3 regions of the Shewanella sp. YQ_9 genome follow, and region 3 is predicted to be linked to each of the others. Evidence: predicted binding sites of a transcription regulator. Region 3 holds the regulator's gene; each other region holds the start of a gene.
The links. Region 3 encodes LexA, which represses DNA repair genes until DNA is damaged. Its sites were predicted from a motif close to TACTGTATNNNNATACAGTA; they were not measured.
Positions count from the first base shown of each region.

Region 1: a site for LexA is predicted at 3,052-3,071, ahead of recA (recombinase RecA). Genes of this name have one in related genera too.
Region 2: a site for LexA is predicted at 3,024-3,043, ahead of ACF8D4_RS13090 (YebG family protein). Genes of this name have one in related genera too.

Region 1 covers NZ_JBICJO010000077.1:86,054-93,707, forward strand. The annotation lists gene alaS (alanine--tRNA ligase) at 1-982, opposite strand, end outside; gene ACF8D4_RS22025 (regulatory protein RecX) at 1,446-1,877, opposite strand; gene recA (recombinase RecA) at 1,889-2,953, opposite strand; gene mutS (DNA mismatch repair protein MutS) at 3,270-5,828, shown strand; gene rpoS (RNA polymerase sigma factor RpoS) at 5,923-6,879, opposite strand; gene ACF8D4_RS22045 (peptidoglycan DD-metalloendopeptidase family protein) at 6,958-7,654, opposite strand, start outside.
Region 2 covers NZ_JBICJO010000042.1:18,884-26,537, reverse strand. The annotation lists gene prc (carboxy terminal-processing peptidase) at 1-1,299, opposite strand, end outside; gene proQ (RNA chaperone ProQ) at 1,330-1,989, opposite strand; gene ACF8D4_RS13095 (GAF domain-containing protein) at 2,253-2,711, opposite strand; gene ACF8D4_RS13090 (YebG family protein) at 2,725-3,012, opposite strand; gene ACF8D4_RS13085 (paraquat-inducible protein A) at 3,209-3,856, shown strand; gene ACF8D4_RS13080 (paraquat-inducible protein A) at 3,846-4,484, shown strand; gene ACF8D4_RS13075 (MlaD family protein) at 4,462-7,083, shown strand; gene ACF8D4_RS13070 (nucleoside recognition domain-containing protein) at 7,146-7,654, opposite strand, start outside.
Region 3 covers NZ_JBICJO010000020.1:136,760-144,413, reverse strand. The annotation lists gene ACF8D4_RS06210 (cytochrome c oxidase subunit 3) at 1-698, opposite strand, end outside; gene ACF8D4_RS06205 (cytochrome c oxidase assembly protein) at 695-1,258, opposite strand; gene ctaD (cytochrome c oxidase subunit I) at 1,260-2,870, opposite strand; partial or broken gene coxB (cytochrome c oxidase subunit II) at 2,889-4,010, opposite strand; gene ACF8D4_RS06190 (cell division inhibitor SulA) at 4,479-4,970, opposite strand; gene lexA (transcriptional repressor LexA) at 4,967-5,587, opposite strand; gene plsB (glycerol-3-phosphate 1-O-acyltransferase PlsB) at 5,853-7,654, shown strand, end outside.

The sequences.
Region 1 (7,654 bases), on a different contig from region 3:
AGGTGTCTGTGGCGCCCAGTTTGTTACCGTGACGCACGGCGCGGCGGATGATACGCCGCAGTACATAACCCCGGCCTTCATTGGACGGCATCACACCATCGGCAATCAGGAAGGCGCAAGAGCGAATGTGGTCGGCAATAACCCGCAGGGATTTGTTTTCCAGATCTGTCACGCCGATGATCTCGGCCGTTTTGGCAATCAGAGTGCGGAACACGTCAATTTCATAGTTGGAATGCACGCCTTGCATAATGGCGGCAATACGCTCTATACCCATACCTGTATCGACTGAAGGCTTGGGCAGAGGCTCCATCACACCATCGGCCTGACGGTTGTACTGCATGAAGACTATGTTCCAGATCTCAATAAATCTGTCACCATCCTCTTCCGGTGTACCTGGGCGGCCACCAGGAATGTGAGCACCGTGGTCATAGAAGATTTCAGTACAAGGACCACAAGGGCCTGTATCGCCCATCTGCCAGAAGTTATCTGAAGCATAAGGTGCGCCCTTGTTGTCGCCGATACGGATAATGTCCTCGGCGGGAACCCCTATCTGCTTGTTCCAGATATCAAAGGCTTCATCATCAGATTGATAAACGGTAACGCACAGACGTTCCTTGGGCAGCTTGAGCTCTTCAGTCAAGAAGGTCCAGGCAAAGCGAATGGCATCTTCTTTGAAGTAATCACCGAAGCTGAAGTTACCCAGCATCTCAAAGAAGGTGTGGTGACGGGCCGTATAACCCACGTTATCCAGGTCGTTATGTTTACCACCGGCGCGAACACAACGCTGCGAAGTGGTAGCGCGGCTGTAGCTGCGCTTGTCCATACCGAGGAATACGTCTTTAAACTGGTTCATCCCGGCGTTGGTGAACAACAAAGTGGGGTCATTGCCTGGCACCAGTGAACTGCTGTCGACTACCTGATGGCCATTCTTGCGGAAAAACTCCAGGAAAGCACTTCTGAGTGCTGCTGTGGTTTGGTACATAAATCGTCCTGAGTTGCTTAAGCCTGAATAATGTATAAAAAGTGGTCTAAAGGCGTGCGTCGCCCGGCCACTCAAGCGCTCTTTTGCCAAGCATTATAAGCATGCAGCGCCAGAATACCAATTAGATTGCGCAGGGTATGACGCCTGATACAGCCAAGGTACAGAGAGCGTTAGCGGCATAAGCCGAAACCCAATAACCTGAGTCAGCAAATACCATTTGCCACAGGCGCGGAATCACTCAGGGGATGGAGCCCTGAAGGCTACGGCAAGTTTTAACGGGACAGATAAAGTCAGCTAAAAGCGCCAGAACGGAGTGTTAACAGCTGAGTGTTACTTTGGCGTGCAAACAACGACTGCAACTCAAGGAAAGTAAATGCTGGGGTTTTGTAAAACAAGGTCAGTTTGGGATGCTTTAGCAGCGGTAAGCTTAGTTGTGAAGGGGCAATTGTGATAGAGGGAAAAGTCAGTCGTAAGGGTCATATTCAAGGGCATATGCCACTTGATCATAACTAAAGCCCTGCCCCATCAAGTGACGAATTCGACGAGCTTTTTCTTTCATATCATCTGCGGGACTATCACCGAATTTCTTCAGCGCGCGCGTACGGGCCAAGGCAAACCAGTCACAATCACTGGCATCCAAAACCTGCTCAATACATTGTTTATTTAAGCCCTTTTGCATCAGTGCTTGACGCACTTTCCCCGGGCCGTGGGCCTTGGCAATATGGCTGCGCAGCAAGGCTGCCGCGAAACGCTGATCATCAATAAAACCTTTGGCTTCCAGACCATCCAAAGTCTGTTCAACTTCCGGCAACTCAAAGCCCTTGTCCAGCAAGCGGCTCTTGAGTTGCTCGCGGCCATAGTCGCGGCGCGCCAATAGCGCGACCGCAACATCCATTACCGACTGGCTCAGAAGACTTCTCCGGTTTCCAGATCGACATTGCCTTCACCTGTCTCGGCGCTGGCAGGTGCCGTTTCTGCTTTGCTGAGCAGTTTGGCGCGCAGTGCCGCTTCGATTTCGGCAGCCACTTCAGGATTTTCCTTGAGGAACTTACCGGCATTGGCGCGGCCTTGACCTATCTTGTCACCTTTGTAGCTGTACCAGGCGCCGGATTTTTCCACCAGCTTGTGGGCTACGCCCAGGTCAACCAACTCACCGGTACGGTTGATCCCCTGACCATAGAGAATTTGGAAATCGGCTTGTTTGAAGGGGGCGGCAATCTTGTTCTTAACCACTTTAACCCGAGTTTCGTTACCAACAACCTCGTCACCCTCTTTGATAGCACCTGTACGGCGGATATCGAGACGAACGGAAGCGTAGAACTTAAGGGCGTTACCACCAGTGGTGGTTTCTGGGTTACCGAACATGACCCCAATCTTCATCCGGATCTGGTTGATGAAGATAAGCAGAGTGTTAGACTGCTTGAGGTTACCGGCCAGCTTACGCATTGCCTGGCTCATCATACGGGCCGCCAGCCCCATGTGGGAATCACCGATTTCACCTTCGATTTCAGCCTTGGGCGTCAGCGCCGCCACTGAGTCAACAATGATGACATCGACGGCGCCACTGCGAGTCAGCGCATCACAGATTTCCAGCGCCTGTTCACCTGTATCTGGCTGAGAACACAGGAGGTTATCGATATCCACGCCCAGCTTCTTGGCGTAGATAGGATCCAGTGCGTGTTCGGCATCGATAAAGGCACACACTTTGCCTTCACGCTGCGCCGCAGCAATCACTTCCAGTGTCAGGGTTGTTTTACCAGAAGATTCAGGACCATAGATCTCAACGATACGGCCCATTGGCAGACCGCCGGCCCCTAGAGCCACGTCCAGAGAAAGCGAACCGGTAGAGATGGTTTCGACATCCATGGTTCTGTCTTCACCCAGCTTCATGATAGAACCTTTACCGAACTGCTTCTCTATCTGTCCCAGAACTGCGTTCAACGCCTTCTCTTTGTTTGGATCTATTTTCATTCCTGTTCCCTCTTGATTGCGGCGCAATGCGCCGCCTGAAATCTATGTTGCCGCTCCTTTTAAGAGCTTTGGCGTCAATACCAATCTGCCACCTAGTATACTGTACAATCATACAGTATCAAGTGCTGGTGATAATTTATTTAAAGGCCGCTTGCGGATCAATCACTTGTGACCGAAAGCATAAAATTTACCCGCCCACGACTGGTTCAGTGATGAATAACTGATACTATTGGCGCCATTGTCGAAAGGGCAACCGCTCTTGGAAAAACAGTCAAGGAAACATCTGAAAGCTCCCATGAATGCAGTGATCACGCCTATGGATAACCCGGATTTGGAAAAACACACCCCGATGATGCGCCAGTATCTGTCGATGAAGGCGCAGCATGCCGAAATGCTGCTGTTTTATCGCATGGGGGACTTTTACGAACTGTTTTACGATGATGCCAAAAAAGCCTCCGAGCTCTTGGGTATTTCACTGACGGCCAGGGGCAAGAGTGGCGGCGATCCTATTCCTATGGCGGGTATTCCCTATCATGCGGTGGAAGGTTATCTCGCCAAGCTGGTGCAGCTCGGTGAGTCGGTTGCCATCTGTGAGCAGATTGGTGACCCGGCCACGTCCAAAGGGCCGGTCGAGCGCAAAGTGGTGCGCATAGTGACTCCCGGAACCCTCACCGATGAAGCGCTGCTGCAAGAACGTCAGGATAACTTGCTGGCCGCCGTCTACGAAGGCAAGAACGGTTTTGGCTACGCCACCTTGGATGTGGCCTCCGGCCGTTTTGTGATTGCCGAGCTGGCCACCCTTGAATCATTGGAGGCAGAGCTGCAACGCACCAAACCGGCCGAGCTGCTCTACAGCGAAGACTTTTCCCAACAAAGCCTGATTGCCGGCATCAAGGGCAAACGCCGTCGTCCCGAGTGGGAGTTTGACTTGGATACCTGCATGCGATTGTTGCTGGATCAATTCGGCACCAAAGATCTGCGTGGTTTTGGCATAACAGACGCCAGGCTGTCACTGCAGGCCGCCGGCTGCCTGATGCAGTATGTTAAAGATACCCAGCGCACCGCCCTGCCCCATATCAATGCCATTACCCGCTTTAACCAGAGCGACAGCATAGTGTTGGATGCCGCCACCCGGCGGAATCTGGAACTGACTGTGAATCTTGCCGGTGGCCGGGACAATACTTTGGCTTCGGTGCTGGACGCAACCGCTACCCCCATGGGCAGCAGGATGTTACAGCGCTGGATCCATCAGCCACTCAGGGATCATCAACAGATAGGCCTGCGGCAAACCGCGGTGGCAGAGTTGATTGCCAGCGGCCTGTTCGAACCGTTACATGACGACCTCAAGGCGCTTGGTGATGTGGAGCGGATCATGGCACGCCTGGCTCTGAGAAGCGCCCGCCCGAGAGACTTTGCCCGTCTGCGGCAAGCGCTGGCACTGTTGCCGCAACTGCAGCAACTATTGGCAAACACCCAAAGCCCCGAGCTTGGCCGTTTGAAACGCCAGCTCAGTGAATTCCCAGAAGAACTCGCGCTGCTGGAGCGGGCGATTGTCGACAACCCGCCGGTACTCATTCGTGATGGCGGCGTGATCCGCGATGGTTATCATGCCGAACTGGATGAATGGCGCCGCCTCAGTGAAGGCGCCAGTGACTATCTGCAACAGTTGGAAGTCAGGGAAAAAGAACAAACTGGAATAGCCACCCTGAAAGTCGGTTTCAACCGGGTACACGGCTACTATATCGAAGTTTCCCGTGGACAATCGGCACTGGTGCCCCTGAGCTATCAAAGACGCCAGACATTGAAAAACACCGAGCGCTATATCATCCCCGAGCTGAAAGAGTATGAAGAGAAAGTGCTTTCCAGTCAGGGCAAGGCGCTGGCACTGGAAAAACAGCTTTGGGACGAACTGTTCGATCTCCTGCTACCCAAGCTCAGCGAGTTGCAGGCTTTTGCCATGGCAGCGGCCGAGTTGGATGTACTGAGCAACTTTGCCGAGCGGGCCGACAGCCTCAACTACAACCAACCTGAGTTGAGCGATAAGCCGGGCATACATATTGAAGCCGGGCGTCACCCAGTAGTTGAGCGAGTCAGCCAGGCTCCCTTTATCGCCAACCCGGTAACCCTTAGCCCTGAACGTAAAATGTTGGTGGTCACAGGCCCCAATATGGGCGGTAAGTCCACTTACATGCGTCAGGTGGCGCTGATCACCCTGATGGCGCATATCGGCAGCTTTGTGCCGGCAGATAAGGCAATTCTGGGGCCCGTTGACAGGATCTTCACCCGTATCGGCGCCTCGGACGATCTGGCCTCGGGCCGCTCCACCTTTATGGTGGAAATGACAGAAACGGCCAATATTCTCCACAATGCGACCGCAGAGAGTCTGGTGCTGATGGATGAGATTGGCCGCGGCACCTCCACCTATGACGGCTTGTCACTTGCCTGGTCGGCGGCAGAGTATCTGGCTCAGCGACTCGGCGCCATGACACTGTTTGCCACCCATTACTTCGAGCTAACTCAGTTGGCAGAATTGATGCCCCAGGTTGCCAATGTACATCTGGATGCCATGGAGCATGGCGACAGCATAGTCTTTATGCACGCAGTGCAGGAAGGGGCCGCCAGCAAGAGCTATGGTTTGCAGGTTGCTTCACTGGCCGGTGTTCCGGCCTCGGTGATCAAGGCCGCCAAATTGAAACTGCAGCAACTTGAAAGTCGCGATCACGGTCAAGAACCCCATGTCCCGGCGCAGGCCACACTGCAACTGGAAACGCCGCCATCTGAGCTTGAACTTCTGCTTGGCAGGCTGAACCCGGATGAGCTCAGCCCAAGAGAGGCGCTGGACCTAATCTATAAACTCAAGGCGTTGGCAAACTAAGTCCGCTACTCCAGCTATCGCTGTGGCTTGTAAATACAAGAAAGAAGGGGCGCAATGCGTCCCTTCTTTTTATTACAAAGGATGGTAAGTTGCTTTAGGCCTTGAACAGGGCCTCTACCGACAACCCCTGAGAGGAGAGTATGTCGCGCAGGCGTTTCAATGCCTCCACCTGAATTTGCCGCACTCTTTCACGGGTCAGGCCAATTTCCGAGCCCACATCTTCCAGAGTAGAAGGTTCATATCCCAGTAGGCCAAAGCGTCTGGCAAGCACTTCTCTTTGCTTGGTATTGAGCTCATTGAGCCACTTAACCACTGAGTTGGAAATGTCTTCTTCCTGCACCTGGGCATCCGGCGTCATCTCATCATCATCCGCCAATACATCGAGCAGAGCCTTGTCGTTGTCACCGCCTATCGGGGTGTCGACCGAGGTGATTCTCTCATTCAGCTTCAGCATCTTGCTGACATCACTGCTCGGCAGTTCCAGCTTTTCGGCTATCTCTTCGGCTGTGGGTTCGTGATCCAGCTTATGAGCCAACTCCCGGGCTGTACGCAGATACACATTGAGCTCTTTCACCACATGAATAGGCAGACGTATGGTGCGGGTCTGATTCATTATGGCTCGCTCTATGGTCTGGCGGATCCACCAGGTGGCATAAGTGGAGAAACGGAATCCGCGCTCGGGGTCGAACTTCTCTACGGCACGGATCAGACCAAGATTGCCTTCTTCAATCAGATCCAAGAGTGCCAAGCCGCGGTTGTTGTAACGGCGGGCTATTTTAACCACGAGGCGTAAATTACTTTCGATCATGCGGTTGCGTGATTTTTCACAACCTTTGAGGGCCTTGCGCGAGAAAAAGACTTCTTCTTCTGCACTCAACAAGGGGGAAAATCCGATTTCACTCAGATAAAGTTGGGTCGCGTCTAAGTTCTTTTGCAGGTCATCCTGAACCATTTCGGCCAGAGCTTCTTCCTTCTTCGACGCCACTTCCGTGTCGTTTACGGATAAATCTACAAGCTCTTCCACGGGTGCGCTAGCATTTTTGCGGCTCATAATATTCTCTCCCAAACCTTAACAAACTAATTTACATCGCTTTTTATCCTCCATATGCCAACTTTGGCTCCCAAACAATCAGCGTTTGGGTAAATAATTAAGTGGATTAACAGACTGACCATGGTAGCGGATCTCAAAGTGCAGCATGACCTGGTTGGTGCCTGTACTTCCCATCTTCGCAACAGTTTGCCCGGCGGACACATGCTGCTTTTCCTTGACCAAGATCTTATCGGCGTGGGCGTAAGCACTGAGATAGTCATCACTATGCTTGATAATGACGAGGTTTCCATAACCCCGCAAAGCATTACCCGCATAGACTACCCGACCATCGGCAGTGGCTTTAATAATATCGCCTCGGTTGCCGGCTATCTTGATTCCTTTGTTTCCCTGCTCTTTGGCAGAGAAGGCGCCAATCACCCGACCATTGACTGGCCATATCCAGCGACTGACTTTGTCCGGCAGAGTCGAACTCGGCTTGTGGACAACATGGTTAACATTCTGTTTACCATTGGGTACAGGGTAAGCAGACTTTGGTTTGGGATCAAGTGTTTTTTTCGGCTTATTTTGCTTGGCTTGAGCGACGGCCTGTTTCTGCTTAACCGTCTGTTTTTTATAGATCTTATCTTTTGGTTTTTGAGGTTTGGATTTGGAGTTTTTACTCGAACTCGGCTGTGAATTCGATTTAACATTTTTTTTACCATCGAGAATGAGCACTTGGCCAGGGTAGATGGTATAAGACTTATCTAGCTGATTTAACTTGGCTATTTGTGCATAG
Region 2 (7,654 bases), on a different contig from region 3:
GATGCGACCGTTGGCGTCACGAATTTGCACCACAGGCCCCTGATCGATAAACAGCCCGGTAAGCAAAGTCGCTTCGGTCAAGGCGCCACCACCGTTACCACGCAAGTCAATAATCACACCTTCAACCTTGGCTTCATTGAGTGTTTGCAACTCCTTGGCCACATCGCGGGATAAGTCCATATAGAAGCCGGGGATCTGGATAACACCAATTTTACGCTGAGCGTAAGGACCGGTTTCCGGCTCGACTATCTTGGAAGTCGCCGCCCTGTCTTCAAGACGAATTTTGTCCCGCACCACAGTCACATTGATGGGTTTGGCATTGGAGCCGCCTTTCTTGGGCAGCACCTGCAGAGTCACCTTGCTACCTTTAGGGCCTTTGATCAGGTCGACTACATCATCCAGACGCCAGCCGATAACATCGACCATCTCCTTGCCTTCCTGACCTACACCGACAATTCTGTCTTCAGGCGCCAGCTTCTCACTCAGCGCAGCAGGACCACCGGCCACCAGACTCTTGATAACTGTGTAGTCATCTTCCATCTGCAATACGGCGCCTATCCCTTCCAGGCTAAGGTTCATCTCCATCTGGAAACGTTCGGCATTACGGGGAGACAGGTAACTGGTGTGCGGTTCGACACTGCGGGCAAATGCATTCATCAGCCCCTGGAACACGTCTTCACTGTTGGTTTGCTTCAAGCGCTTGATGGCATTGTTGTAGCGCTTACCCAGCACATCAACAATCTCCGGCCACTCTTTACCGGTCAGCTTGAGGTTGAGGGCATCGTACTTGACCCGCTGACGCCACAGCTCGTTGAGCTCGGCCTCGTCTTTGGGCCAGGCGGCATCTTTACGATCAAAGACATAAGCATCGCCGGCCTGATTAAAGTCCATCTCTTTGTCGAGCAGACTCAAGGCATAGACAAAACGCTCGTAACGGCGCTGCTGCACCAGATCGTACATCTTGTACGCCGGTTCCAGATCGCCGCTGCGTACCATATCGTCAAACTGATTGGCATAAACCTTAAAACTGTCGATATCGCTCTGCAACAATACATTGCGGCGGTAGTCGAGTTGTTCAAGAAAGCGTTTGAAGATCTGCTGCGAGAAGGCATCATCCAGATCGAATCTGTGATAATGGGAGCGACTGAACAGGCCGGTTATCCGTTTACTGGCAACCTTGTGTTGCGGCTCCTGTTGCAAATGGGGTAACTCGCTGACCGGGACTGCCGGTGAGATAGCCAGCGCCTGGGATCCCATAAAGACACTGGCGATCGATGCAGCAAGAATAAATTTTCGCATCAGCAAGTTACTCCTTTCTATTTGATGATTTTACAGCAGAATATGTTCCACGCGGACCTTAACTGACAGGCCGGAATCCAGTTGGACGTGAACATCTTCTTTATTGATGTCGAGGATCACACCGGCTACCGGTGTCATACCCAATTTGACATTCACTCGCTGTGAAGGTTTCAGCTCTTCCAATACGGCTGGTACCAATTCCACGGCTGGAGCGGCAGGCTTGCCAGGCTTACGGGCCGCCTTTTTATCGCTGCGTGGGCGCTCGTTGCGGGGCTTGTCCCCTTGAGGACGAGGCTTACGCGCAGGCTTGGCTTTTTTGGCTTCACCTTCTTTGGCTGGCTCGGCAGCACGGCGAGCCTTGGCTTTTTCCTGACTCTCTTTCAGCGTCGCCTTGGCATGTTCAATATGCTCTGGGTCCAGTTCGCCGCAAGGGTTACCATCGAGATCCACCCTCTGAGCCCCTTCCTTGATGCACTTCAGATAACGCCAACTGTTGGTGTAGCGTCTCAGGGCGACCCTAAGTTGGGTCTTACTGACTTTGGAATCATCAGCCAACCTTTCAGCCAAATCCTGAAACAGTCCTATCTTCAGTGGTTTGGTTTCTCCTTCGGCAATAAAGCACAAAGGGAATGTTTCATACAAATACGCCAGAATAGCGTTGGTGTCGGTCAACTTTTCTGTTGATTCCATCATTACTTCCACAGTTAACAGGGGACGTCAGTGGTCAGTTAGGTCTGCTGTACTCACGGCGTCGTTCATCTTCGTTAACCCCTTGGGGGATAACGTACAAATTAGCATGCATTCGGCCATTGCCAAAGGCATTACACAAAACTTAACATTTCAGCCTGATACGGCCAAGCACCACAAACGGTCATTTGGCCCTCAGAGCGGCCGCCTATTATAAGCTGCACGCGCCTTAATGCGACCACCAATTGTGGCAGATTGTACGGGAATTAACCAAATAAGCACTTTTCCAGACTCTGCACCAGGGTCTCCAGCCCGGTTTGATCCTCTTTATCGAAGCGCGACAGGCTGGGACTGTCGATATCCAGCACGGCAATCAGTTCGCCCTTTTGGTAAACAGGGATCACAATTTCCGAGTTGCTGGCGGCATCACAGGCGATATGTCCGGCAAACTGATGTACATCCTCAACCAACTGAGTCTCGGCCTTGGCGGCCGCGGTGCCACAGACACCTTTACCCATTGGAATTCGGGTACAGGCCAGTTTCCCTTGAAAGGGCCCAAGCACCAGTTGCTCACCCTTGAGCAGATAGAAGCCCACCCAATTGATGTCTTCAAGGTGTTCATTCAGCAAAGCTGAGAAATTGGCCATGGCACAAATGACATCGTCTTCACCGGCAAACAGTGCCTGTACCTGACGGTTGAGCGTATCGTAAAACTGAGCTTTCATCTGTATTCCCGGGTTATGCCTTTTCTGGTTCTGTCTTCTTCTTACTGCTCTTGGCGGGGGCCGGTGCTTTTACCGGGGCGCCCTTGAGCAGATTCGCCAGTGTATCTTTATGAGAAGCTAAATAAAAAGCAAGTTTTTCCGCTGTATTATCATCCAGTTCCAATTCACTGGCTTGAATAAAGGGGATTAAGTTATCCGCGATGTCGAGCATCTTATCGTAGGCGTCTGCCTCCTTCTTAGATGTAAATGTCATCTTCTCAACCCCTTCTCTGACCACAACGTACTGAGTTATAACGGCCATGACCTTCCTCACACTGTTTAAATATACAGTACATAGAGTGACATAAAATGCGCTATAGATGCAAGAGACGCGGTCTTTCTGATAGTATTTGCGAGTTTGTTTTGTCGATTAACTCCAATGGACCCACGCGCAACGCAGTTAGTGTGTTGACGACTAAGCTTGGGTCACCATGGCCAGAACAGGACATATCCAGCATTTGAAAGCTTATACTCCAAGCGACAACAAACCGGACTGCAGCTTAGTGCTCTGTCGCGCCTGTGATTTGGCTGTGAGTAAACGCGCCTTGCCCTCCGGTGTCAGAGCGCTTTGTCCCAGATGCCATACAGCGCTTTATGATGCGCCCTATTGCTCTATCAATGGCATGCTGGCGTTATGTATCAGTGCCCTGCTGTTTTATCTGCCCGCCATGCTACTGCCAGTATTGGAAATGCACTTTCTCGGCAGTGTCAGAACCACGACCGCATACCAAGGTGCCCTGGCGGTAATTGACCAAGGTTATTGGATAGTGGGAATTGCCGTATTGGTGGCGGCGGTAATAGCCCCAGGAGTACTCAATCTGTCGATTTTTGTTCAGGTACTGATCATCAAGACAGGTCTGGTGCAGCATCACTTCTGGCGAGGGGTTCTCACCTGGCTGCTCAAGAAGCAAGGCCTGCTGTCGCAAATGACCATGCTGGAAATTTATGTGATCAGTTTCCTGGTTTCCGCCTTTCAGTTGTCCGACTTCTCCGATGTTTACTTTGGCATGGGAACCTTTTGTTTTACCATGCTGTTTTTGGTGACTCTCTTCCTGCAGCGCGAATATAACCTGGAGCATATGTGGAGTTTTCTCGATGAAAGCTAGAAAGCAGATCCAGGGCAAAGACATGGGCCTGTGCACCTGCCCTGCCTGCAAGAAACTCAACCTGATAGAGGATGAGTACTGCAGCCGCTGCCAAAACCCACTCAGGCTAAGGGACGAAACCAGTCTGCAAAAAAGCTGGGCCTTGCTGATCACTGCAGCCATCTTGTTGATCCCAGCCAACATCTATCCCATTACCATGCTCACCAAACAGGGCAAAGTCACCTACGACACCATTTTTTCCGGCATCACCCATCTGGTACAGTCGGACATGTTACCCATCGCCATCATAGTCTTTACCGCCAGTATTCTGGTGCCCTGGCTGAAGATTATCGGCCTGGCTTTCTATCTGACGGCGATCAGTTTCAACCTGCCTATCCCCAAACGGCCACTGATGGCCGGGTTTCATATCATAGAATGGATTGGACGCTGGTCTATGCTGGATCTGTTTGTCATATCCATTACCGTTGCCCTGGTTAATATGGGGCAATTGCTGGACGCCAAGCCGGCGCCGGCAGCAACTGCGTTTGCCTTGGTCATCCTCTTTACCCAACTTGCGGCCAAGGTGTTGGACACACGTTTACTTTGGGATCAACTGGACACAGAAGATGACGCAAATCGAAAAGCCTAAAATAGTCAAAAAGAAGCTTTTTTCCCCCATCTGGCTGTTACCTATAGTGGCGTTGGCCTTGGGCGCTTGGCTGGGGCTGAAGAGCATCAAGGAATCCGGCATTGAGGTGCGGATCCACTTCCCCAGTGCCAGTGGTATGGATGTAGGCAAGACACTGGTGCGCTATCAGGGCCTGACCGTCGGCAAGGTGGTGGATATCTCCATCGATGAAGAGCTGCAGGGCGTTAACGTCGATGTATTGATGGACTACCGCGCCGAGCCTTTCCTCAGGGATGAAACCAAGTTCTGGCTGGTGACCCCCAAGGCATCCATCACAGGTGTCGAAGGTTTGGATGCCTTGTTCTCGGGAAACTATATAGGTATTCAACCCGGAGACGGCGATTCACGTTACAGCTACGAGGCCGAGCGCTCTGCCCCGGCCGTGCTGCCCAGTAATGATGGCTTAGTGGTTGAACTGAGCGCCGATCGCCTCGGCTCACTGGATGTGGGCTCTCCGGTATTCTATCGCCAGGTACCGGTTGGCAGTGTGGTCAGCTATCGACTCGACAACAGTGACAAGCTGCAGCTGAGTGCCTTTATTCAGGAGCAATATGCCTATCTGGTCAAGAAAGATTCCCGCTTTTGGAATGTCTCCGGCATAGAGATCAACGCCTCACTTTCCGGCGTTAAGGTCAGCGCAGAGAGCCTGGCGGCGATACTCGCCGGCGGCATCAACTTTGATTCCCCCGAAAGCTCAAAGAACGCAGTAAACGGCGATAGTTTCACCCTATATGACAATGAAACAGAAGCCAGTGGCGGCGCCAGCTTTATTCTGTCGGCAAAAAACGCCGATGGCCTCAACAAGGGCAGCCCCATTCTCTACCGCGGTTTGCCTATAGGGGAAATCGAAGAAATAGTGCTGGCCGATGACGGCGTGGCGCTGCATGCCCGGCTGGACGCCCCCTACTCGAGTCTTTTGACCGGCACGGCGCAGTTTTGGCGTGAAGGCGCCGAGCTGTCACTGTCCGGCATAAAACACCCGGGCCGATTGCTGAGCGGCGATGCCATCGCCTTTCTCCCGGGTACGGGCGAGGCCCAAACCCGTTACGCCTTGGCCGAGCAGGCGCCAGATCTCAGCAAGGCCAAGGCGTTAAAGATAACGCTTAGAGCCGATGAAAACCCCGGCATCAGCCCAGATGCCGAGCTGAGGTACAAGAAGATCGCCATAGGCAAGGTCACTTCGGTTGCCCTGAGCCGGGACTTTAACTCGGTCGAGTACCAGGCCGAGGTGTTGCCCGAGTTTGCCCCGCTGCTTACCCAAGGCAGTGACTTCATCGCCGAAGCCGCGCTGGACTTCAACGCCTCACTGGACGGGGTCAGCCTCAAGAGCGGCGATTTTACGACCCTCACCAAGGGCAGTGTCAGCTTAAGACGCGGCCAAAGCCGCAAGGGCGCCGATCTTTCCAAGCCGTTGCCGCTGTTTGCCTCGAGTGCCGAGGCCGGCCACTATTACCAAGGCATGGAGCAGCTAAAATGGCAGCTCTACAGCGATGATGGCGCCGACTTGAGCCCGGGTGCACCTGTTTACTACAAGAAGATGCAAATAGGACAGGTGAAACAGGTCAGCTGGCAGAGCCAGGATGACAGATTTGCCATTGCGCTCGCCATAGACCATACCTTTGCGCCCCTGCTCAAACCCAATGCCGTGTTTTGGCGTAACCAGGCGGTGTCAATCGATGCTGGGCTTTCGGGAGTCAAGCTGGATGTCGCGCCGCTGGCCGGTGCCATCAAAGGCAGCATCAGTTTGGGCTTTTTGGAGCAAGGCGAGCCCAACAATAAGCAGCTTTATGCTTCCGAGTCACTGGCGCGCAATCAAGCCGTTGCCATTGGGCTGAGTTTCCCGGCCAGTGCCACTATCAAACCAGGTGCCGCTATCCGCTATCAGGGTCATCAGATAGGTGAAGTCACCCGGGTAACCTTGAGTGACGATCTCAACAGCCAGCAACTCAGTGCCTTCCTCTATGGCCGCTATGCCGAGCCGTTTCTCAAAAGCGATAGTCGCTTCAGCCTGGTCAATGCCGAAATATCCCTTAAGGGCATAAAGGCACCGGAAACCCTGCTGACCGGCGCCTATATCAGTGCTCTTCCCGGCCAGGCCAGCAAAGTGAGCCGGCAGTTCAACGGCCAAGTACATACGGCGGTAGCCCCAGAGGCCGATGCGCTGCAACTGGTGCTGAGCAAGGCCAGCCTGGGCTCGGTCAACATAGGCACAGGGATCTTCTTTCGCGGCATTCAAATTGGCGATGTAACCAGCTATAGACTGGCGCCCAAGGGCGATGAAGTCTGGATCCAGACCCAAATTGCCGCGCCTTATCGGCATCTTATCAACCAGAGCAGCAGGTTCTACGACTTGTCCGGTATTCGGGTCGATTTGGGGCTGTTTTCCGGAGCCCAAATCGAAACCGGCTCATTGGAAACCATACTCGCCGGCGGCATAGGAGTGGTCACTGAGCTCGACAATCAAAGCAGCAAACCGCTTGAAAACCAGAGTCTGATGCCACTTCATGACAAACCCGAGCGCGACTGGCTCAACTGGCGCCCAAGACTCAGCCAGCCATAAAACCCAAACGGGGCTCAGATGAGCCCCGTTTTTTAACTCTATAATCCTACCTATGTATCGCCTCAGCCATAAAACCAATAGCATACAACTATAGCAGTGCAGATACCCGCCAGATCGGCAAACAAGCCACAAGCCAATGCGTGGCGGCCATTACGGATACCGACGGCACCAAAATACACCGCCAGCACGTAAAAAGTGGTTTCAGTACTACCCTGGAAAATGGCCGCCAGCCTGCCGGCAAAAGAATCGACGCCGTAATGGGCCATGGTTTCCAGCATCATGGCTCTGGCGCCTGAGCCGCTCAAAGGCTTCATCAGGGCGGTTGGCAAGGCATCGATAAAGCGGCCATCCATCCCCATATGACTCACCAAAACAGCAATAACCCCGAGTAGATAATCCAGCGCGCCGGAGGCGCGCAGTAAGGCTATCGCCAACAACATGGCCAGCAGATAAGGAATGAGCCGCACCGACTGTTCAAACCCCGACTTGGCACCTTCGATAAACTCATCGTAAACCGCCACCCGCCTAAGCAGCGCCACCAGCACAAAGGCAAAGATGATCCCCAGCAGCA
Region 3 (7,654 bases):
GTCAGCAGGAAGAAGGTGTTGCCATAGACACCGGACTGCAGCGTCAGCCCCAGCTCAGTGTAGGCATGGACATATTCCTCTCCCTGCAAGATTAGAAAGGCCAGTCCCAGCAAGATGGTGAGTCCAAGCCAGAGGGTTAAGGCGGTGCGTTTGCCTTTCTCTAACCCCAGGTGGGCAAAGTGCAGGGTAATAGAGGAGGTGAGCAGAATAATGGTGTTGAAAAGGGGTAAACCATTCCAACCCATGGCTTGGGTTTCAGTGCCGTCCGGGGTTTTCAGTAAGGGCCAGCCTGCGCTGAATCCGGGCCAGAGCACTTCGTTGGTCATGGCATTGTTGGATGCGCCACCCAACCAAGGCACGGCCACCATACGGGCATAGAAGAGGGCGCCGAAAAAGGCCGCAAAGAACATCACCTCAGAGAAGATGAACCAACTCATTCCCTGACGAAATGACCTGTCCATCTGTGGCGAATAGAGACCACTCATGGATTCATGGATCACGTTTCTGAACCAGCCAATCAGCATGAACAGAATGACGGCAATTCCTGCCAGCAGTACATAACTGCCATGGCCACCGTCAGACTTGAGCTGGGATACATAAGTACCGGCACCATAGGCGATAAGGAAAAGCCCCAATGCGCCGACAATCGGCCAGGCGCTTTGAGCCGGAACATAATAGTGTTCATGTTTACTGGTCATTTCGCTGCTCCTTGCTCCAGGGCATCGGATATCTGTCTATCCGTGATGTCATAGAGGGTGTAAGAGAGGGTCAGAGTGCTGATGGAGTCCGGCAGGTCCGGATCCACGTAAAACACCAGCGGCAGCTCGGCACTGGCATCGGCAGCCAGCGGCTGCTGATTGAAACAGAAGCACTCGGTTTTATTGAAGTAGGCGGCGCCTTGTCCCGGTGAAACGGAAGGGATCGCCTGACCTATCTTGTATTGGTGTGACAGGTTGCGGGCCAGAAAGCGGGTATGGGTCAACTGGCCGGGATGCACCTTGATACGGGTCACTTCCGGCTTGAACTCCCACGGCATTCCCTTGGCCACCTGAGAGATAAACTCCACAGTGACCAAGCGGCTGTTATCCACTTGGGCACTATAAGTGGCGGCGCTGGTGTTGGTCTTGCCATTGATCCCCAACTGCTGACAAAGCACATCATAGAGCGGCACCAGGGCAAAGCCGAAGCCGAACATGGCTACGGCGCCAAGTAGCAGCAGGCGTACCAGTTTACGGTTGTCAGGACGGGAGTCTGTCATATCACTTAATCTCCGGCGGAGTGCTGAAGGTGTGATAAGGCGCCGGACTTGGGAGTGTCCACTCAAGCCCCTGGGCTCCTTCCCAAGGTTTGGCCGGAGCCTGGGCGCCACCACGAATACACTTGATCACCAGTACCAGAAATATCAGCTGTGACAGGCCAAAGGCAAAACCGCCAATGGAGACAATCTGATTGACATCGGCAAACTGCACCGAGTAGTCGGGGATGCGTCTGGGCATACCGGCCAGCCCGAGGAAATGCATCGGGAAGAACAACACATTGACCGAAATGACCGAGCACCAGAAATGCCACTTGGCCAAGGTCTCGCTGTACATATGCCCGGTCCACTTGGGTAGCCAGTAATAGGCGGCGGCCATGATGGAGAAGATGGCGCCGGTGACCAGCACATAATGAAAATGGGCAACCACAAAGTAAGTGTCATGGTATTGGAAGTCGGCTGGGGTGATTGCCAACATCAGGCCGGAGAAGCCGCCTATGGTGAAGAGAATAATAAAGGCACAAGCGAACATCATAGGGGCTTCAAAGCTGATGGATCCCCGCCACATGGTGGCAACCCAGTTGAATACCTTGACCCCGGTTGGCACGGCAATCAGCATGGTGCAGTACATAAAGAAGAGTTCGGCAAAGACAGGCATACCTGTGGTGAACATGTGATGTGCCCACACCAGGAAGGAGAGGATCGCGATGCTGGCGGTGGCGTAGACCATTGAGGCGTAGCCAAACAAAGGCTTGCGACTGAATGCCGGAATGATGGCCGAGATGATGCCGAATGACGGCAATATCATTATGTACACCTCGGGGTGGCCGAAGAACCAGAAAATATGCTGGAACATCACAGGATCTCCGCCGCCGGCGGCATCGAAGAAGCTGGTGCCGAAGAATTTGTCTGTGAGTACCATGGTCACAGCCCCGGCTAATACAGGCATAACGGCTATCAGAAGGAAGGCGGTGATAAGCCAGGTCCAGACGAACAGGGGCAGCTTCATCCAGTTCATGCCAGGTGCGCGCAGATTCACTATGGTGACTATCACGTTGATAGCCCCCATAATTGAGCTTATCCCCATGATATGTATTGAAAAAACAAACAAGGCTGTACTGTCGGCGCTATAAGTTGTCGACAATGGGGCATAGAAGGTCCAGCCAAAATTGGGGCCGCCACCTTCCATAAACAATGAGCTAAGCAGGATCAGGAAGGCGAAGGGCAAAATCCAGAAGCTCCAGTTGTTCATCCGCGGCAGCGCCATATCCGGCGCACCTATCATCATGGGGATCAACCAGTTGGCCAGACCGGTAAAGGCCGGCATCACGGCGCCAAAAACCATGATAAGGCCATGAACTGTGGTCATTTGGTTAAAGAAGTTGGGTTCGACCAGTTGCAATCCGGGCTGGAATAGCTCAGCACGGATCACCATGGCCATGGCGCCCCCTATCAGGAACATGATGAAGCTGAACCAGAGATAGAGTGTGCCTATGTCTTTATGGTTGGTGGTCAGCAACCAGCGCATGATCCCCTTGGGGGCGTGATGATGCTGGTGTTCCTGTTCAGCGATTTCCTGAACGCCGGCTTCGGCATCTTGACTGAATGAGTTCATCTTCTCCCCCTACTGCCCGTGGTTATTGACGTCGGCGGCTTGCACTGTGTCGCCTGTATTATTGCCCCAGGCATTACGCTCATAGGTCACCACAGCAGCCAGTTCCTTGGCGGTTATCTGTTTGCCGAAGGCCTGCATGGCGGTGCCTGTCTTGCCATGGATCACTATGTCCAGATGGGCAGCCATTGGGCCTATGGCAATAGCACTGCCCTTGAGCGCCGGGAACACCCCTTGAAGTCCGGCGCCGTTGGGCTGATGACAGGCGGCGCAACGCGCCATATAGATCTGTTCGCCAAGCGCCATGGCCTCATCATGGCTCATGGTCTCACTGAGGGCCGCCTGAGCTTCTTCGGCGGCCGTAGCCGCGGCTTGTTTCTGCTCCGCCATCCAGGCGTCAAACTCATCTTCTGCCAGTACCTTCACCACAATCGGCATAAAGCCGTGGTCTTTACCGCAAAGCTCGGCACATTGGCCGCGGTAGATCCCCGGTTTGTCCACCCGGGTCCAGGCTTCGTTAATAAAACCGGGATTGGCGTCTTTTTTGACGGCAAAGGCGGGCACCCACCAGGAGTGGATCACATCATCTGAGGTCATCAGGAATCGGACTTTGCGATTGATGGGCAATACCAAAGGCTTGTCGACTTCAAGTAAGTAGTGCTCGCCCTTGGCTTCCTGGCCTTCTATCTGGGATCTCGGCGTTGCCAATATGCTGAAGAAGTCGATGTCTTCGCCGAAATAGCTGTAGTGCCATTTCCATTGCGAGCCGGTGATCTTGACCGTCAAGTCGGCATCACTGGGATCTTCCATGGCAATCAGCGTTTTGGTTGCGGGGATTGCCATCAGGATCAGGATTAAAAAGGGGATAAGCGTCCAGGCAATTTCTACCTTGGTACTTTCATGGAATTGGGACGCGACTGCCCCTTTGGACTTCCTATGGTTGATCATGGCGTAGATCATCACGCCGAATACGACCAAACCTATGGCGCAACAGATATAAAGAATGATCATGTGCAGGTGATACACCTTGCCACTGATCTCAGTTACCCCTTGAGTCATATTCAAGGGCATATCTGCCTGAGCGCCTGGAGACAACAAGCTGACGCACAACAAGGTCAGCAAAACACACAGCCATTGCTTCACAAGACATCTCCTCTGTCAATTGCATTCGCAACTACAAAGAAGAGTCACACAGTAAGTCTTTGCTCTATGCAAACTCTTCAGTTCCCAAAAAAGCAACGATGACTTCAAAGTGCGGCGGCGGTTTCACTTAGCTCTAGGTATACAGGTGGTGACCACTGTTGCACTTACCGCTGAATATACTCAGCATTTCCGGCGACGGCACCACTCGCTATGAATCGAAATGGGGCGGTCAACCTACGACGAATTGCATGGAGATAACACAATCGTTGTTCTTACATTACTTGTAGATTAAATATTGATCAAGATCACGATGTTTTCTAACTATATGAAAAAAAAGCGTCTGTTAATCCAGAGGTGAATTCTGTGTGAGTAGCAGAGCTGCGCGGTTTGCCGCCGATTGACAGGGGAAGGCATTGCACCAAAAAGGCACAGAAAAAAGGCCATCCCAGGGATGGCCTTTAAACACAATCAATGGATGGAGTGGGTAAGTTCGTTGAGGTGGTTATCCACCTCTTTCGCCTGCTGTCCCGTTTCCAACACTATGCCCATGGCTCTGGCGTTACGGGCGACCAGCTGCAATCGGCGGTTATCACGGGCATCCAGGCTGTCTATCCAACTGATCACTGCACTGGAGGTGCCGTTGGTCAGGGCTCTTTCCGTTGCCCACAAGGCTTCTACTTCATCCTTGGTGCGCACCAAGAGTACTCTATCCATTCTGACACCGGCCCTTGCTAAGGTTTCTTTGTAACCTATGCTGGCCGGGGCGTTAATCAAGACTATCCAGCGTCCCTGTTGACTCAATTGCGCCAATTGAGGGCAGAGGCGCAATAATTCCTGACGTCCCTGGCTATGGCTGGCCAAGCTGGAGATACCGGTATGTTGCCAAGGCTGATTGCCGGCAATACCGGTGTCTGTCCACAGGCCTGGGTGTCTTGGGGCGTTGCCAGTCATTATGCTCATAGCCAGTCTCCATTGCGTATTATCCCTACCGCCAGTCCTTCAATGGTCAATGGCTGGAAAGTCAGGTCGACTTTGATTGGGGAGTAAGCCTCGTTCTCGGCATGTAGATAAACCACATTACCTTTCTTTTCAAAGCGTTTCACAGTTACATCGTCTTCAACCCTGGCCACCACGACTTGACCGTTACGGGCTTCCTGTACCTTGTGAACCGCCAGGAGATCACCTTCGAGAATACCTATGTTCTTCATGCTGTCGCCGCGTACCCGTAGCAGAAAGTCGGCATTGGGGTGGAACATGCCAGGGTCGACCTGGTAATACTGCTCAACGTGTTCCTGAGCCAGTATGGGTTCACCGGCGGCAACCTGACCAATCAGGGGCAAGCCTGTTTCTGACTCCGCTTGTTCATCATGAGGCAGGCGAATACCACGAGAGGTGCCTGGCATGATCTCAATACAGCCTTTCTTGGCCAATGCCTTGAGGTGTTCCTCGGCGGCATTGGCGCTCTTGAAGCCCAGCCGGGTGGCAATTTCGGCCCGGGTTGGCGGCATGCCGGTGTCGGCTATATTGCGTTTAATCAGTTCCAGAATCTGTGCCTGGCGCGGTGTCAGTGGTCTCATGGTGATTCCTGTTTTTTCATACAGTACCTGTCAGTATATACAGTATTTTTGTCAGTGCAAGTATTAACCAAAATTGAAACTTTTAGGGAGCGGATAAGTAAGCCATTCGGTGCTTTGGTTTTAACGGCTTGTCTGATGCAGCATGGGGAGTTCAAGGCATTGGCCAGAGGAACTGCCGGGGCCGGTTCGCACCTTCCCTAGCTAAGGTTCAGGAAATTCTGGTATTCTATTGGGCTATTGATTGTGGCTCAGACACTGAAAAAACATGTCCAAACAAGATTCATTCTGGTTTAAATCTCTTCGCTGGCTCCAAAGCAAGCTGGTGCATACCACTGTGGTGCCTCAGGATCCTTTCGCCGATTTGAACCTGGATCCGGCCAAGCCGATGGCCTATGTAATGAAGACGGAATCTGTCAGTGATATTGCGGCATTGGCGGAAGTCACCCGTAAGTTTGGTTTGCCTTGTCCTTATGAGGCACTCAAGGTTGATGATATTACCGTTCCCCGAGTCGTCTGCCTGGAAGGAGCCAAGCCCCTATTCGGCAAGCGCAAGAGCAACAAGCCATTTCTCAGCTGTTTCACTTCTCTGCTGAACCTGCATCAGGCCAATCCACAACTGGATATTCAATTGGTGCCAGTGAGCCTCTATTGGGGCCGCACTCCGGGTAAGGAAGATGACAGCATGCGTGCCGCCGTATTTGAGCGGGAAAATCCCACTTGGCTGCGCAAGTTTCTGATGATCCTGTTCCTGGGGCGCGACAACTTTGTGCAGTTTTCCAATGCCGTGTCGTTGCGGCTGATGGCCGATGAACATGGGACCGACAAGGCTATTGCCCATAAGTTGTCACGGGTGGCCAGGGTACATTTCCGCCGGCAACGCAAGGTGATGACAGGACCCGTGCTGCCCAACCGTCAGGCTCTGTTCAATGAGTTGCTGCGCTCGGAAACGCTGAAAAAGGCGATTAAAGAAGAGGCCGCTGCCAAGAAGATCCCCGAGGCCAGAGCCCGGGAGATGGCGGAAGAATATCTCGATGAGATTGCCGCCCACTATTCAGACAGCCTGGTGCGTATTGCCGAGCGGATCCTCACCTGGTTGTGGAACAAGCTCTACAAGGGGATCAACATCAAGGGCGCCGAGCAGATACGCCAGCTGCACCACGATGGCCATGAGATAGTTTATGTGCCTTGCCACCGCAGTCATATGGATTACCTGCTGCTCTCCTATATTCTCTATTTTCAGGGTATGGTTCCGCCCCACATAGCCGCCGGTATCAACTTGAACTTCTGGCCCGCCGGGCCCATGTTCCGCCGTGGTGGTGCTTTCTTCATCCGCCGCAGCTTCAACGGTAACAAGCTCTATACCGCTGTGTTCCGCGAGTATCTGGATCAGCTGTTTGCCAAAGGCTATTCGGTTGAATACTTCACCGAAGGTGGCCGCTCCCGTACCGGGCGGCTGTTGTCACCCAAGACAGGAATGCTGGCGATGACAGTCAACTCTGTGCTGCGAGGCATTGAACGGCCGGTGACTCTGGTGCCCGTGTACCTGGGCTACGACCATGTCATGGAAGTGGCCACTTACCACAAAGAACTCAGCGGCAAGAAGAAGCAGAAAGAATCTGTTTGGCAGGTGGTTGGCGCCTTGCGTAAGCTGGGCAATTTCGGTCAGGGTTATGTGAACTTTGGTGAGCCTGTGACGCTGCAGAATTTCCTCAGTGAAGCGGCGCCCAACTGGCGCGAAGAAGTGGCGGCCGATCCTGAGCAGAAACCCAGCTGGCTGACCCCGGCGGTTAATACTCTGGCCAATAGGGTGATGACTCATATCAACGATGCCGCCGCAGCCAGCGCCGTGACTCTTACCAGCCTGGTACTCTTGTCATCAGAGCAGAATGCGCTGGAGCGAAGCCAGTTGGAACGTCAGTTGGACTTGTATCTGGATCTGCTCAAGGAAGTGCCATATACCCAGTATACTTCTGTAGCTGAGGGCGACGGTAAGCAGTTGCTGCAACAAGGTCTGGAGCTGAATAAGTTCACGGTTCAGGAAGATGAACTGGGCGATATCATCTCAAT